2 regions of the Halomonas qaidamensis genome follow, and region 1 is predicted to be linked to the other one. Evidence: predicted binding sites of a transcription regulator. Region 1 holds the regulator's gene; the other holds the start of a gene.
The links. The regulator FliA, encoded in region 1, starts transcription of late flagellar genes. The targets are predictions, from matches to a motif close to CTAAAGTTNNNNNNNNNNCNGCCGATA.
Positions count from the first base shown of each region.

Region 2: the regulator FliA is predicted to act here: its motif matches at 6,990-7,016, upstream of K1Y77_RS15650 (flagellin N-terminal helical domain-containing protein).

Region 1 covers NZ_CP080627.1:136,188-144,962, reverse strand. Annotated here, with positions in the region: gene K1Y77_RS00660 (adenosylcobalamin-dependent ribonucleoside-diphosphate reductase) at 1-1,708, opposite strand, end outside; gene K1Y77_RS00655 (hypothetical protein) at 1,917-2,471, shown strand; gene K1Y77_RS00650 (sensor domain-containing diguanylate cyclase) at 2,503-4,557, opposite strand; gene K1Y77_RS00645 (OmpA/MotB family protein) at 4,581-5,252, opposite strand; gene K1Y77_RS00640 (motility protein A) at 5,257-6,072, opposite strand; gene K1Y77_RS00635 (RNA polymerase sigma factor FliA) at 6,112-6,813, opposite strand; gene K1Y77_RS00630 (flagellar protein FlhE) at 6,840-7,313, opposite strand; gene K1Y77_RS00625 (hypothetical protein) at 7,447-8,082, opposite strand; gene flhF (flagellar biosynthesis protein FlhF) at 8,079-8,775, opposite strand, start outside.
Region 2 covers NZ_CP080627.1:3,475,749-3,484,523, reverse strand. Annotated here, with positions in the region: gene K1Y77_RS15685 (tellurite resistance TerB family protein) at 37-489, shown strand; gene K1Y77_RS15680 (exopolysaccharide biosynthesis protein) at 543-1,136, shown strand; gene K1Y77_RS15675 (YqhA family protein) at 1,202-1,825, shown strand; gene K1Y77_RS15670 (serine hydrolase domain-containing protein) at 1,841-2,842, opposite strand; gene K1Y77_RS15665 (hypothetical protein) at 3,407-3,736, opposite strand; gene fliD (flagellar filament capping protein FliD) at 4,121-5,458, shown strand; gene fliD (flagellar filament capping protein FliD) at 5,569-6,948, shown strand; gene K1Y77_RS15650 (flagellin N-terminal helical domain-containing protein) at 7,088-7,981, shown strand; gene K1Y77_RS15645 (flagellin N-terminal helical domain-containing protein) at 8,155-8,775, shown strand, end outside.

The DNA.
Region 1 (8,775 bases):
CGGCGGCAATAAAGTGGCGATAAGCAGCTAGTTCGAACGAAACAACCTCGACCTGCTCTTTGGTTTTCTTTCCCGATTGAATGATATTGCGGAAATAACGGTGTGAGAACGAGGGTTCAATGCCGTTAGAGGCATTATTCCCCATCGACAGCGAAATGGTACCAGTGGGCGCAATAGAGCTGTGGTGAGTAAAGCGCGCGCCATGTTCCGCCAGCTGCGCAACTAACTCAGGCGCTAGCTCGGCAACTTTAGCCATGTACTGGCTATAGCGAGCATGCAGGATACGTCCTGGGACTTTATCGCCCACTTCATAGCCATCAGCCGCTAGCTGAGGGCGCTCACGCATCATCTTCGGTGTAATCGTGTGCTCTTGCTCAAGCACCGGAGCCATGCCTTTTTCTTTAGAGAGTTCAAGCGCTTGCTTCCAGCCTTCCAGTGCAAGATGACGGCTTACTTCTTCGGTAAAGGCCAGTGATGCTTGAGAGCCATAGGGAATTTTGAGCATGGTCATCGTCGAACCCAGTCCCAAAAAGCCCATACCGTGGCGGCGTTTGGCTTCAATTTCGCGCTGCTGCTGCGGCAGTGGCAGGCCAGCGATTTCTACCACGTTATCGAGCATGCGGGTAAAAATAGCGACCACTTCACGGTAGCGTTCCCAGTCAAAGCGCGGCTTGTCGCTAAACGGCTCAATCACAAATTTGGTCAGGTTAACCGAACCCAGCAGACAAGCCCCTTCTGGCGGCAGCGGTTGCTCGCCACACGGGTTGGTCGCGCGAATATCTTCGCAGAACCAGTTATTGTTCATGCGATTGACCTGATCAATCAAAATAAACCCAGGTTCGGCGTAGTCATATGTCGAGGACATAATGGTGTCCCACAGCTCACGGGCCTTAATGACCTCAACCACACGGCAAGCCACGCGACCTTCATCATCTACCGTATAGCCTTCTTCTATAACGGGCCAATCGCGGTAAATCAGATCACCGGCTTTTACATCGTCTTTTTCGCCCGGGTGTAATGGAAACGCTAGCGGCCAGTCGGCATTATGCTTCACCGCTTCCATAAATTCGTCGGTAATCAATAGACTTAGGTTGAACTGACGCAAACGACCAGCTTCCCGCTTCGCTTGAATAAACTCACGAACATCAGGATGACCAACGTCAAAAGTGCCCATCTGAGCACCCCGCCGGCCTCCGGCCGATGCCACGGTGAAGCACATCTTGTCGTAGATATCCATAAACGCTAGCGGCCCGTTAGTACCGGCACCCGCGCCAAACACAAACGCCCCTTTATGGCGCAGGGTCGAAAAGTCGTAGCCAATACCAGCACCCGACTTTAGCGTCATGCCTGCATCAACGACCGAGTCGAGGATATCGCGCATAGAATCACGAATAGTGCGTGAGACTGTACAGTTAATTAGACTAACAGCAGGTTTGTAGGCTTCAGCACCGGCGTTGGAAAGAATACGCCCAGCGGGAATGGCACCATTTTCTAATGCCCAACGAAATTTTGGCAGCCATTCATTGGCCTTGTCTCCTTCAACCGCCGCAAGCGCTCGCGCGACCCGTTCAAAGGTGGCATCCACATCCTGGTCAACAGGCTGGCTATGGCGATCTTTTAATCGATATTTAGCGTCCCAGATATCTTTTGAGGGAACCTGTAGCGGGACGTCATTCGAGGTTTTCATAGCCTTTGTTGCGGTGCTCATCTTGCGAAACTCCTTCACGACGGGGTGAATATAGCGCTCAAAACGGTGCGATTATACGGCCTGTGGCTATGAAGTATAGACATGACTTCACACTATATGCGGCACTCTTATTGTTAACGACTACTACATATAGGAAAATCAGCGCGTTACCTTTTGCTTATCTTCAACAAACGATAGGCTAATATTTTTCTTGTGCGATGCCACCCTTATGCCTACTTTAAAGCCTTTTGCGTTAGCGGCCTTTAGCGCCACCTTGCTCAGTACCGCCGTGTCTGGTGTTGCGGCCACGTTTAATAGTGACGCGATACAGCCCCATGGTCACTGGCAATCAATGATGCTCTCATTAGGAGATGAACGGCATTTTCGCGCCGTGGAAACCCATAGTTATTCGGATGCCACGCTAAGCCTTAACGCAACCCAGGGGGTATGCGACTTACCGTGGTTGGAAATGCGCGTTACCTTGGATAAGCAGCAGGGCGAAAGCCGCGCGGTAAACTTAGTGCCCACCAGAATCCGGGTAGATGACACGCCGATCATAGACACCATGGCGGAATTTATTACCGAGCGTGGGGATGATGGGTTTTATGCTCACTTCTACCTGAACGACTTACCCACGCTGATGGCGCAAATGAGCCAAGGCGAGCAGCTGTTTCTCGGCTTTGACCAACAAGATAGAGATCCGTGGTATATGACCTTTAACCTTGATGGTGCAGATGAGGCCATCGACAGAATGCAGCACTTATGCAGCTCTGCTGATAATTAACACATGTGCAGACAATCAACAAAGCTGCTTGTTATTGCACATTTTTTTCAGCAATTTCAACACGATTACGACCATTACGTTTAGCACGGTACATCGCAGCATCGGCCCGGGCGATGATTGTTTTACAACTATCATCGGGTTGCCATACGGCAACACCAATGCTGACCGTCATCGGTTGGTTCAAACCTGTTACCTGAAGTGTGGCTACTAGGCTACGTAAACGTTCTGCAAGCCCCTCAGCAGCGTCCATACTGGAGTGGGTTGCCAACACCACAAACTCTTCACCGCCCCAGCGCCCTAAGTGGTCACAGCCGCGTAGGGAGCTTTCCACCATGCGCGCCAACGATATCAACACATCATCACCCACACTGTGACCAAGAGTGTCATTAATCTGCTTAAAATGATCAACATCGAATAATAGCAGGGCGAACGCCGCTCCATAACGCTTTGCCGCCACCAGCTCCGCATCAATGGCTTGCTCAATGCGGTAGCGGTTCCACACTTGAGTGAGTGGGTCAAAGTGCGCCAGCTGTTCTAAGCGTTGATTCGCCTCTGCCAGCGCCTTACGCTCACGCTCTAAGTGCATGTTAAGCGTACTAATTTCGTAAGCGGAAATAGCCAGCGTTAAATCTTCGCCTAAATCCATTGCAGCCAAACGTTCCACCCGCTGCCACGCTTCGCTTTTACCCGTGACTTCTTCGCACCATGCAGCAGAAGGCAGCATCATCATCGGTGTCAGTGGCGCTGAAGGGGGCTGCATTGCCCAGTAAAGGGTTTCTACTTGCTCAGGACGAAAAAATATCAGCCAGCCACGCTGAGAAGGGTCAGTAGGCAAAGGCACTGCCAACACACCACTTTGCTCTGACATGCCTAATGAGGACGTTAATGGCTCTTTAGCGGTCTCTTGGGTGCACCACGGACCACTATGAACATGTGCTTTTTCAATCCGCGTCACTAGCTGGCTAATGGCCTCAGGCTTAGGCGTATTGCCTGCTTGATAGACACTGCCTTTTACCCACAGTGCAACGCCATGGGCACGAAAGAGCGATTGCCATGTCTCCGCGTGTTCCGTAAACAGCTGATAAGGACTCTGTGGCTTTAACCGATTATTAGATGAAAGCACCAAGCTATCTTGTACCCGCTGCAAATAGCGTGCTTCCTGGCGGGCTCTCAGTAACAACAACCGTTGTGTAGCCATTTGTACTAAGGTACGCACTGCATCGCGTACCGGGGGTGTTACCGGATAGGCAGATGCCGAATGGCAGAATAGCAGGCCCCATAGGCCAGTATCGCCCTGCATAGCAACGCTTAGCGCACCGCGTACCCCTAGGCGCTGCAAATACTGCTGCCGTTCAGGAGCAGGAGCACGTAAGAAGCAATCACTCAGGTCTACGACGGCTCCCCTTGGCAGCAAGTGCTCACAGGGTGCTGCAACGTCTTGAATAAGCCGTACCGGATGTCGCTCGTAGGCACGCCGCAGCGCAACCGGAAAGTCCTTGGCGGGAAAACGCTGACCCAGCAAGGCAGGTAAGCGGCCTAGTGGCACGTCTCTACCTGGACTAACGCTACCCGGTTTAACACTGCCTGTCGCCAACGATTCCGCGACAATTAAGCCATGCCAATCACTATCGAAATGGCACACTGACACCCGGTCATGCCCCGTTAGCTCCTGCACAGCCATCACTAGATAGTCGAGCAACTCTTCTTGATGGGTGGCTTCCGCTAGGCGCATCAAGCGTTCATTCACCGTGCCGAGTAAACGCTGTTTGCCTAACGTGTGAAGAGGTTCTATCTCAATCACCACATGCATCCCTGAACGGTAAGCATGGAGTTGAAAACGCTGAGAGCGGGTGGGGCATTTAAACGTCAGCGGCCCGGACAAGCGCTGCTTTCCCTGTAGTTCATAGCGTACGCGCTGGCTTAAGCGCTTGCCCAGCACGCTCGTTAACGTTTGGGTACGCACGTCAGGGATAGGTATATTTAACAGCGATGACAAATTGCTACTAACGGCCTGGATACGTCGACTATCAGCGTCGAGAACCAGTAAGGCGCCGAACGCCTGCAGTAGCGGATGATGCTTCGACACAAAAATAGCCTCAAGAAATCTATTTACCCCTCAGCCTGCTGCCGTAGCAACAACTCAACGCGCCGGTTGGCAGACCTGCCTTCCAGCGTTGCGTTACTTTCCATGGGTTGGGTATCGGCATAGCCGACTGCCCGCATGCGTGAAACAGCCACTCCCTGACGCTCAAGGTGACGGACAACGGCAATCGCACGCCCAACCGACAGTTCCCAGTTTGAGGGGAAACGCGATGTGGCAATAGGAATGTTATCCGTATGGCCTTCTACCGAAATTTGACCATCAAAGGAATCTAATACAGTCAGAAGGCTTTCTAACACATCTTGCCCTTGTGGCGTTAATACAGCGTCTCCACTAGGAAAAAGCAAACTATCGTCAATGCGCAGCGTAACACCTTCTTGTCCCTGAGAGACACTTACCCCTGGGATATTAACATCTGCCATCTGTGGCTTTAGTCCGCTGTAGCGAGGATGGATACCCGTTGCCAAGCTGGCCAATGGAAGCGAGGTAATAGCAGTGGCTGAGCGCATCCGGTCATTATCAGAGGCTTCGCCACCGCCCGGTGGCGTTAAGGCAAGCAGCAACACAAACAGCGTGATTAACAGCGTCAACACGTCTAGGTAGCTGGTAAGCCAGCTTTCATCTCCTTCACCGGAAACAGGGGGTAGCTCTAATGCATGCCGTGAATCCCGATCAAGCATCGCGCTATCCTTTTGCCGCAGGGCTAGCCGTTGGTCGCGGCTTTACCGTGGCATCGCGAATTTCGTCATGATAATTGACGATAAAGGAGTTAAGCGTTTCTTCAATAAATGAGGGTAGGCGTCGTTTGGTAATCAGGGAAATGCCTTCCAACACCATGTTCATGGTGATGAGTCGCTCTTCCGTTCGCCGCTCTAGCTTGACGGCAATGGGCTTGAACACTAGGTTAGCCAGCAAAATACCATAGAACGTTGTCAGCAGGGCTACTGCCATACGCGGGCCAATAACATCAAGATCTCCCGCATCCATTACTTCCAGCATATTGACCAACCCCACCAATGTGCCAATCATACCGAAGGCGGGCGCGTAGGTGGCCATGGTACGAAATATCTGCGCCTCAGCATGCTCTCGCGCTTTTAATCGTGCGATGCGCCAGCGCAACATATCGAAAATTTCGTCTTCTTTTGTATTCGCAATTACTAATTGAATGCCGGTGCGCAAAAAGGGGTTTCGAGTATGCTCTAGCTCCTTTTCAACCGCCCTGACATCTCCTTTAAACCATAGCCGCGCCATGGAAACCAGCTCGTTAATGTCATCGCGCACATAGGTATTTTCACGCCGAAAGACTAGGCCTACTAAGCGCACTACACGGAGCACTTCCTTCAGTGGATAACTGATAAAGGTCGCTGCCAAGGTACCCGTCACTACAATGGCTAACCCCGGTAAATTCAGAAAACTCTCAGGTGACTCTGCGGTAAAAAACAGCACGCTTACTAGCAATACCATGCTGGCAAAAATGCCGATCAACGTAGATGGATTCATCAACGGCTCCTCGCCGGTTATTAGCGATTTAAATAGGTCTTAGGCGGCATCATACAAACGAGCACGAAGCCTGCTAATTGCTTGGCTGTGGAGCTGGGAGACGCGAGACTCAGTCACGCCCAGTACTGCACCCACTTCTTTAAGGTTCAGCTCTTCTTGGTAATACAACGCCATTAACAGCTTTTCGCGCTCGGGCAACGCCTCAATAGCATCAATTAACGACTGGCGCTGCTGGTGGTCTAACAGCTGATCGAAGGGCAAATTGTTTGCATCTTCTTTTGCTGGCTCACTCCCTTCGGCCACTAGCTCTTCAAAGGGCAGTAATTGACCACTATTAGTATCATTGAGTAATTGTTGATACTCATTCAGAGGCATTGCTAAATCTCGCGCAATTTCGCTCTCTTCTGGCGGGCGTCCTAACTGTTGTTCAAGGCGTCTCACTGTATTATCGACGGCCCTAGCGGAGCGACGAACGCTACGAGGCAACCAGTCACGCGTGCGCAACTCATCCATCATAGCGCCGCGAATACGCTGGCTTGCAAACGTGGCAAATGTTGCCCCCTGGGAAGCATCAAAACGCCCCAACGCTTCTAATAAACCCACCATGCCCGCCTGAATAAGATCATCTAACTCAATACTCGCGGGTAATCTTACCTGCAGCGTTAAGGCCTGACGCCTTACCAGTGGCATGTATTGAGTTAACAGCTCGCTCTGTTTAATCCTGCCTTGTGCTGTATACATCCTGATGCCTCACGGCTAAACACTGTTCACTGGTAGTTCACGATCACTTGCAATTTCTGCACTCGCACTGGGCGCTGGCCCGGTGCTAATGAGAAACGAAAGTGCAGCGGCCCATCCACCTGTTTACCGGCTAATGCTGAAGTCATCCCCCGCATTGCCGTTAAGGGAACGCACTGTTCAGGATGACATAGCCACGCATTCACTGGCGTATTGGCTGGCATTTGAAAGCGCCAATGAATACGCCCTATCACAGCACCTTCTACCTGTGCCTCCGTTGGTGGTTCAATAGGCTGGCTACTGATTGCGCGGTCACTCATCGTGACAAACACACTGGGTACCTCTGTACTCCAACTTCCAGTCGCGGCATAGACACTCCCGCTGACAACGCTTAGTGCCACCATCGCTATGCTTTTGAGCAGTCGGGCAGGCGTTGGGCCAACGGCTAACCAACCGATTTTAAAGCTAACATTTTTCGGGCTAGCATTTTTGAAACAAATCATTAGGTGAAAACTTCTTGCGTCACATGTGTGTTGCGGCGGTGCTTCTTGAAACTGGTAGGCAGGTGCATTGTTATTCCTTATAAAAGCACTGGATACCGCAGTTAAGACGCGGCCACATTGCGTCAGGCTAGCGTTATCGCGCAAGCAGTAAAAGCTCTATATCCAGATAGTAACGGGCTGCTTCTCGTAAGTTATCGAGCAGGCCTCTGCGCGACAAATGAGGCTCATGCAATGCTAACAACTGCCTTGGGCCACCGTTTTCATGCACGTGTCGAAGAACACGATACATCTGTGCGAAGGCATCAGCATCGCTATTAATCCACAAGGCCCAGCGCGAGTAGCGAGCTTTTAGTTGGCTAAGGTCGTCGGCTTCAGCATTAACGATGCGAATGTTCCAATCATCCGGATCACCAGCCCAGCGACGGCCTAATACCGACCACTGCGCCAAGCGACCTTTTACTTTTGCCACCTGCTGCTCTCCACCGTTAAGCAGACCAACCACAATAAGCGGCTTTTGCGGAACTGGCGTTGGCGTTGGCGTTGGCGTTGGCGTTGGCGTTGGCGTTGGCGTTGGCGTTGGCGTTGGCGTTGGCGCAGCGATTAACGGCGACATTATATGATCTGTCGTATTGTCCCGTGGCTCAACCGCCAACTTCTCTTCCACAGGCTCGCCCCCAGCAGGTTCGCCCTCTACTGATGGCACTTGGCGCTGCTGGCGCTGTAAATCTGCCCACTTGCGAAGGCCCGCCGCCTGATCGTCGGCGCTCATACCAGCCCCTCTCGGCTAACGCTGCTAAGTTGGCGAATAGCATCACGCGCCATAAACGCGTGGACAAGCGCATCTAACATCGCTGTATCGCGCCGTTTGCGCGCGGTGCCCAGTAGTCTTAATAGATCGGAACGCAGCGCTACCGACGCCTCATCGCTAGCAGCATCTAGGTGCCCCACTGTTGCAGCGATACCACTGGCCATCAACAAGCGCACTTCGGTACTTACCTCACCGTTATCCGCCTCTTTCAACTGCTGCCAAGCACGTTTGGTTAGGCTCGATAACCCTTCGCTTTGAAGCTGGATAACCAGCAGCGAAAGTACGTCTGCGCCTAATCGGGCAGGCGTTAGCCAGTAACGACGCGCGATACGTTTGCCATTTTCCGGATCACGAACATCACCAACCCATGCCAATAGCGGAGTGCCAGCGGCATCTTCCACCTTGATATAAGTACTCCATAGCTGCATCGTTTGGCCACGAAAGCGCAGATCAGTGTGATGTGAAAGCGGGCTATCTGTGAATAGCTGGCGCTGGGTATAACGTTCGCCCTGACAGTATACCCGCTGGGCAGCCGTTACTAGTGTGATCCAAGTCAGGTGTTGGTCTTCTAGCCACGCTAACGTGGTAGGGTCAGGGAATACAGGTAGCAAATGTACTGCCGCTCCCATCGCTTCACCCTGGTGTAACAGCCGT
Region 2 (8,775 bases), 430 kb from region 1:
AGTCGAACAAAGGGACTCAATAACAGGAGAGATGCCGTGCTGGATGCTATTAGCAGTTTCTTCCAACGCGCGCTGGCAGAACCTGAACAGCGCGATAACCAAACCCTGACGCTAGAACTCGCAACGGCGGCACTGCTGTGTGAAGTCATGCGTGCCGACTATGATCAAAGCGATGCTGAACGCGCCGCACTCAAGCAGATGCTCATTAACCGCTACCACTTAAGTGAAAGTGACGTTAACGAGTTAATGACGTTAGCGGAAGCCGAAGTGGATGATGCCGTCGATCATTACCAGTTTGTCAGCCTGATAAAAGAGCACTACGGTTATGAGCAGCGTTATGAGCTAGTCGCGTTAATGTGGCAGCTTGCCTGGGCCGATGGCAGCGTCGACCCGCTCGAAGAGCATCGTATCCGGCGGCTGGCAGACCTTTTACACGTCAGCCATAGCGACTTTATTCGCAGCAAGCTTGAAAGCACACCCCAGACTTAATAGTGCCCCACAGGACAGACGCTAAACCACAGGAAGGGAGCGCCGAGACGCCAATGAGTGATATGCAGGATGCATCGAACTTAACCGAATTAATTAATACCATGGAACGAATGGAGCGTGAAAAAGCCAAGGTAAGCGTAGACGACGTGGTTCACGCGGTAGGCAGGCGTTCATTTGGGCCACTGTTGCTGGTCGCCGGGCTAATTACGCTCGCTCCCATCATTGGTGATATTCCTGGTATGCCAACACTGATGGCGGTGCTGGTAGTGCTCACGTCTGTTCAGCTATTAATCGGCAGAGAAACTTTTTGGTTACCTAAATGGCTGACAAAACGCTCGATTTCACGGGAAAAATTCGATAAAGCCATTCGCTATATGAAAAAGCCCGCTAAATGGGTCGATAGCTTGTTAGGTGTACGTTTAGCGTGGATGACCGGCTATATCGGCATACGCGTGACCGCGGTGATGTGCTTACTCATTGCGTTAGCCATGCCGCCGATGGAGTTTATTCCGTTTAGCGCCAACGGCGCAGGCCTGGCACTTACCCTGTTTGGATTAGGCTTAGTGGCCCGCGATGGCATCATGCTCTCGCTGGGTTTTCTACTGACTGGGGTGACGTTTACGGTGGTGCTGATCAACGTGCTATAAGTGTGAATACTATCATCCTAATGTCGTCTAAACCGGCGACTTTTTTGCAGGAGTAAGCACGCACTATGTCTGATCCAGTACCGTCTGAATCGCCATCATCGCCACACTCATCCCAGGTGCATTCATCCCAGACACATTCAGCTTCGCCACCAGCACCTAAAGCGCCGCATGAACAGTCACCTTGGGAGCGGCGAATTGAAACAGCGCTTTGGAATTCGCGCTTTTTAGTAATGTTGGCGGTAGTGCCAAGCCTACTAGGCTCACTGATGCTATTTATCGTCGGCACGCTGGATATTTTAACCGTAGTAGGCGACGTACTGAGCTACTACCTCGTTGATAGCTCTATAGATATCCACGACACCCTGGTGCCAGACATCATCATCGCCGTTGATGTGTATTTAATCGCGATTGTGCTGCTAATCTTCGGGCTAGGTATCTATCGGCTGTTTGTTTCCCGTATCGACCAGGCGGAAGTGCGCTATCCCACACACCCCTTTAACGTCGGCTCGCTGGATCAGCTCAAGGATAAAATTGCCCGCGTGGTGATACTGGCGGTGATTATTGAGTTTTTCCGCGCCGTGGTAGATATCCGTTTTAGTACGCCGCTGGAAGCCATTTACCTCGCGCTTTCGGTGCTGGCGCTTGCCGCAGCGCTTTATCTTATGAGCCTAGGGCATAAGGGAGAGTAGAGGCACGGCGTCTCACTATTCACCTTCCAGCAGGCCCACCACTAACTGGTTGAGCTGCTGCTGAAATTGCCCGCCGGGCGAAGGCGGCGTTGGGTCGGAGGTGATCACAACGGTCATCTCCCGCTCAGGAATCACATAAAGCGCTTGCCCGCCGTATCCACGCCCGTACATAACCGGCTCCTGCGCCAAGCTGGTGACAAACCAGCCGTAGCCGTATCCATCGCCTGTCCAGGGCGATTGGCCTCTTGGCGTCCACGATGCCTCTACCCAGCCTTCTGGTAATACTCGCCTGCCATCCACCATGCCGTCATTGCGATAAAGCTCGCCGATTTCGACGAGCGCTCTTGGGGAAAGCTGCATATCGTTGCCGCCAAAGTAAATACCTTGCGGGTCTTGTGGCCAGGCAGGAATCGCGATGTCCAGCGGCTCGCCAAGCAAGCGCTGGGCAAGGGCGTAGGTACTTTCACCACTCGCCTGGGTAAGCGCGGCAGAGAGCAAATGGCTAGTGCCAGTGGAGTAGAGCATGCGCCCACCGGGTTCATCCACAAACGGGCGGGTGAGCGCATCGTTCACCCAGTGGTTACTGGCGACCCAGGCACCATAGTTACTGCCCGATGTCCGCTCTAGGCCTGCTTGTAAAGCAAGCAGATGCGCCACGGTAATATCATTCACCCGTGGGTCAACGCCGCTAGGCAGTTGGCTTAACAGCTCCGCCAACGGCTGCTCGGTAGATGCAATAATGCCGTCTTCAATGGCCGCACCGGTAATGGCTGCCAATACGGTTTTTGAAAGCGATTTGATGTTAGCGGGGGTGGAAGGCCCAGGCCCGCCTTGATGTCGCTCGTGAACAATATCGCCCTGATAAGCCACCACCACCGTATGCACACGGCGTAGCTCACCCGCTTTTTGGTCAAGCGCTTGTAGCGTGCTGGCTGATGGCTGGCTTGCAACGGCAAGTGCAGGCAGCAACGAAACCATCGTAAAAACAAACAGTAAAGGAAAAGCAGTAGCGCGCATTGCAGCCCCTTTGGCATCAAGCTTGGCCTTGAATTTGGCGGAGAAGAGAGGATAGAGAAAAGATAAGTAAACAGGCTTTTTACAAGGACCATGTCTAAGGTCTATTTCTAACGCCTGTATCTCTTGCAACTTTCTTACAAGAGTAACGTTTGAGGAAACAAGCGGCGGTAGGTTCAATAAATCTCAGTAAACGCCAGCTGTGGCTAAAGTACGCAAACATAACCAATCACTGCTAGGCTTGGGGTGTTATTTCAAAGGTAAGCATTCTGTTGCCTTCTTTGAAACCTAAAGCTTGAAAAGTGAAAGCCTCAAACGCAAAAAGCAAGGAGTGCCGTTATGCGTAACATTATTTATATTATTGGCCTGATCGTTGTCGTGCTGTTTATTCTTTCGTTGCTTGGACTGCGCTAATAAACGGCTGAATGTGAGGCCAGCACGCCAAACGCAAGGCGCCCGCACATCCTTACGGTGTGCGGGCGCCTTGGTTTTAACGATTTGGTTTTAACGATTTGGTTTTAACGATAAGAGGTGTTTATCGATAGAACGTTGGTAACGCGAGCGCGATCAAGCGCAGTCAGCGGCACCCTGGCCGAACATATCAAACATCATCTCGCGCCCCATGGGGGTTAGCACAAAGCGGCCATAGTCGTTAAGTTCAGCGGCGCCGCTCTCTTCAAGCACTCGCTGACAGGTTTTCCAGCTGGCGCAGTGGCTATTTAAATCAACTAATTCGCGCCGAGTAAGGCCACGCTGGGGCAGCGTTATGGTTTCGAGTACATGGCCGTTGTCATAAAGCAGCTCGGCAACGGTAGAAAGGCAGTGACGTAGGCTACGCTGCACATGATACGTGGCAGACGCGATGGTAGAGGCTGGGTGTGACACCTCGGGAGTCATAAGTCGTTCTCCTGCAAACGGCCCCAAAATGGGCTTGTTGCAGTGCATTATAAAGCAATGCGGATATTAGACCAAGGTCTATAATTCGTTAGTGCCAACGCAACCGCTGACCTTTTCCTGACATGTTCTTGTCATCCAGTTAATTCACGATGTAAGTCACTAGAGAACAGGCAGAAAAGCGTTAATCCCAATGGATGGGTTTATGCCTTTTTGAGTTTTATAAAGGCGTCATCTTTTACAATTAATTACTTTTTAGTACGTAAAAAAAGCCAAATAAGCTCAAGTCTGGGCTTTAATGGTCGATAGTATTAAATAATAAACCACATTCTTACGTATGAGCAGCGCCAGCATGTTGGGCGTTTTTTTAAAAAAGGGCAGTAACTTATGGCTTCCATTTCATCACTCGGAGTTGGTTCAGGGCTTGATCTCAATGGCTTGTTGGATCAGCTCGAATCAGCTGAGCGTAGTAAGCTCCAGCCTATACAGCAGCAAATCAAAACACAGGAAACAAGGATTTCTGGCTATGGCCAGTTCCAAAGCGCATTGTCGCAGTTTCAAGATGCTGCCAAGGCGCTTAGCGAGCCTGAGTTGTTTGATAGCTTGGCTACTGATGTGCAGGGTGATGCAGTTACTGCGGCCTCCACGTCTTCGGCTACGCCAGGGCGTTATGATATTGAAGTTACCCAGCTTGCCACTGCAGGTAACCTTGCGTCAGCGCGTGTGACTGATCCTCAGGCTGAGCTATCCGGAGTGGAGCAGACGCTTGAGTTGAGTTTTGCTGGGCGCGATGCCATTTCGATGACCATTGAAGCCGGCAGCAGTTTAGAAGCTGTACGAGATACGATTAATGCCAATGCTGACGCTGGCGTATCTGCCTCTATTATTTTTGACGGCACAGATTACCGACTGGCGCTTAGCTCAACAGAAACAGGCGAAGATGCCTCGATCACTGGTTTGACAATGGGAGGGGCGCTTGAAGGCGAAATTTTCAACGCTGGCCAGGATGCACAGTTTAATGTGAATGGTATTCCTATCAGCAGCGCTTCCAATCAAGTGGAAGAAGCAATAGAAGGTGTGACGCTTAGCCTGCAGGAAGGCGATGGCGCAACCAGTACCATCACTATCCAGCGCGATGAGGATACTATTCGTGAGTCTGTCACTGAATTTGTAGATGCCTTCAATGAGCTTAAATCCACTATTGGCTCATTAACGGCGTTTGATGCTGAAGGCGGCACATCAGGAGCGCTGAACGGTGAGTCCGCTGTCCGCTCAGTGGAAAACACGCTACGCAGTGTGTTGGCTTCTGGAAGTGAGGGCGGTGAGTTGGCTATGTTGTCAGACCTGGGTATTTCGCTAACCCGTACCGGTACCCTTAGTATTGACGAAGAGCAGCTTAACGAAGTGATTTCCAATGATCGCGGCGAACTAGCTGAATTTTTCGCGGGTGGGGAAGGTGTGACAGGGCTGGCGAGCAATGTGGATACCACGATAGAGCAAATGCTAGACACTAATGGGTTAATTACCACGGCAGTGACTAGTGCTGAGAATCGTATTGAAAGCCTAAATGATCGCTTTGCCCGCGTTGAATCATCGATTGATAGCACTATCTCGCGATATAGAACCCAGTTTGGGCAGTTGGACTCAATGATCTCGCAAATGAACCAGACGTCAGACTATTTGTCCCAGCAGTTCAATATGCTTAGCGCTCAAACTCAAAACTGATAAGCTAAAAGCGTAACGCGTATAATAAAGTTAAAGTTAGGGTGCTTTCTGCCGATAGATTAAGTCAACACTTGTTGGTTTAGCCTTGTTTTCTGAGGAAGCACCCAGTTATGGCGACGATAACCTCCCTAGGCGTCGGTTCCGGCCTAGATCTTAATGGCTTGGTTGATCAGCTTCGTAACGCTGAGCGCCAAAAGCTAATCCCTATCACGCAGCAAAAAAATCAGCAGCAAACGAAGATTTCAGCGTTTGGTCGTCTTCAGTCAGCACTAAGCCGCTTTCAGGAGTCTGTCGTTGCCCTGGATGATGCCAAGCTGTTTTCCAGTCAAAAGAGCACTTCCAGCAGCGACGCGGTAAGGGTGACCACCTCCGCTGATGCTACCGCTGGGTACTATGATATTAACGTTACTCAACTAGCGAGAGCGGGCAGCATTGCTTCTAATAGCGTAGCAATGGAAACCGTGCTTGCGGAAGTGGACGCTACGTTAACGCTTGATTTTGGTGCGACCTACCAAGATGGCGTGCTTCAGCCCAGTGTCGAGCCGCTCAGCAGCTATTCCATTACTATTTCAGCAGGCAGCACCCTTGCGACTATTCGCGACCAAATTAATGCTGATCAAAATGCTGGTGTAAGTGCCTCGATTGTTAACGATGGCACGGGCTACCGCTTGGCGTTAAACAGTAAAGATACCGGTGCAGTTGCCTCGGTTACTGGGTTTTCAGGCGTGGCTGGTTTATCTGCGGATGATGCCACCTATCGTGCAGGCACTGATGCCGCCTTACAGATGAACGGTATCTCGATTACTAGTGCCAATAACCGAGTAGAAGGGGCTATTCAAGGAGTAAGTTTGGATCTTACCGCCACCGGCAAAAGTAGTGTGGTGATTGAGCGCGATACTGAAGCGCTAAAAGAGGCCATTCAAAACTTCGTTAGCGGCTACAACGAGCTGAAATCTACCTTGGGTCGTTTAACCTTGGCAACGGGAGACCGTGACACCGCTGGTGATTTGGTGGGGGATAACACTGTACGGAGTATAGAAGGAAGGTTACGGCGAGACTTGCTTACCAGCGTTGAAGATAGCGAACTAGGAGTGCTCTCCCAGTTGGGTCTGGCGTTAGATCTCCGTGGGCGGTTAGGGCTGGATGAAACCAAGCTAGACGCCTTAATTGCTAGTGAGCCTGATGCGTTGTCAGGCTTCTTTGCAGGCACAACCAAACAAGGTGGCTTAGCTGGTCGTTTAACAGGGGCAATGGATGAGCTGCTGGGCGATAAAGGCCCAATTCAAGGAGCTATCGAAAATGCTGAAAAACGGATGGCGCGGTTAGATGACCGTTTCATACGCAGTGAAGCGATGATTGAGCGTACCGTAAGCCGTTATCGCACTCAATTTGCCCAGTTAGATGTCATGTTAGGGCAGATGAACAGCATGAGTATGTACCTTACGCAGCAGTTTGATGCGCTTTCAGCTCAAACCGTACGTAAGCGCTAGTTCTTTGTTACAAACTTTTACAAAAATTTTTTATCAGAATACTAAAGAAAACGAATGATGGGCCGTTAATTAATATACCGGCGCGACAAACGCCGCCAAGCGGGCCTCGTGGCCAATCAAACGTTGAGGAGTATCAACTATGTCAGTTATCAATACCAACATCACTGCGCTGATCGGTCAGAACAACCTGAACAAGTCCCAGTCTGCCCAGCAAACCTCGATGGAGCGTCTCTCCTCTGGTCTGCGTATTAACAGCGCCAAGGATGATGCGGCCGGTCAGGCCATCGCCAACCGCATGACTTCTCAGATCACTGGTTTGAACCAAGCGCAACGTAATGCTAACGATGGCATTTCTGTTGCACAAACTGCTGAAGGTGCCCTAAATCAAATCAATGATAACCTTCAGCGTGTGCGGGAATTGACCGTTCAAGCATCTAACGGTTCAAACTCCGACTCCGATATGGCTTCGATTAGTAAGGAAATCGAGGCTCGTATGGGTGAGATTGACCGAGTTGTTAAAGATTCTAAATTCAACAATACCCAAATTTTTGGTGCAGACGCTACAGGTACTGACTTTATGATTCAGGTCGGTGCTGATTCCGGTGCTGATCGCATTACTATTGAAAAGATTGATGCAACAGCATTTAGTGCGGATCCGATTGGTGACGATTCTGATTCAGGTACCCTTTCTGATTTTGTTGACACCACCTTTGCTGCTATTACTGGCGCAGCAGATAGTGATGCTCGGGCTACAGCTTCTGATACGGCACTCACAGCTCTTGATACTGCGATCGGCGCAGTTGACACTGCTCGTAGTGACCTTGGTGCCACACAGAACCGCCTTGAGTCTGCTATTGACAATATCACCACTACCTCGACCAACCTGGAGGCAGCTCGCTCGCGCATTGAAGATGCCGATTACGCCTCAGAAGTGTCTAACATGACCCGCGCCAATATCTTGCAGCAGGCCGGTACATCCATCTTGGCGCAGGCCAACCAGACTCCGCAGAACGTGCTGTCTCTGCTGGGTTAATCTGAGACTAGATGATAGGGCGAATGCTCTATCGCTAAGCACTCTGAACCGGCTCCCTTTGGGAGCCGGTTTTTTATTTCTGTGCCAAAACGAGTGACTTATCAAAAATTCCTAAAGTAATTATTTATTAGTCCGATAATTAACAATAACTATGACGATAAAAGAGCAACGGCATGCCAGTTATCAATACCAACCTTTCAGCACTCAACACTCAGCAAGGCCTAGGAAAATCCAAAGCAGCGCTCACCACCAGTATGGAGCGGCTTGCCTCGGGGTTACGTGTAAATAGCGCCAAAGACGATGCGGCGGGTCAGGCCATTGCCAACCGAATGGACGCCAATCTTCGTGCTAACACTACAGTGACTCGCGGTATTAATGACGGTGTTTCGTTGATGCAGACCGCAGAAGGCGGGCTAGATGGGATTAACGATATTCTGCAGCGCTCCCGTGAGCTTGCAGTACAAGCGGCTAATGGTACGCTTTCCGATGGCGACCGTGCTTCGATTAATGCAGAGTATAAAGAGCTGCGTGCTGAAATAGATCGTATTGCGAAAGGCACCGAGGCGTTTGGTAAATATCCGTTAGCGCCTACTGAGTCGCGTTTGGGTGAGACGCAGAGTATGGGAGAGCTGTTTCAAATTAGTGGCACTAACCTCACAGCACAAAGCTCAGGTGTTGAGCCGGTCACTTATATTCCAGTTGGGGCCAAAAACATTACGATTACGGTAGATGGCCTGCCTGGCGCGGAAGACGATATCCAAATTTTTACCCGCAGTGGTAAACACTTAGTTGGA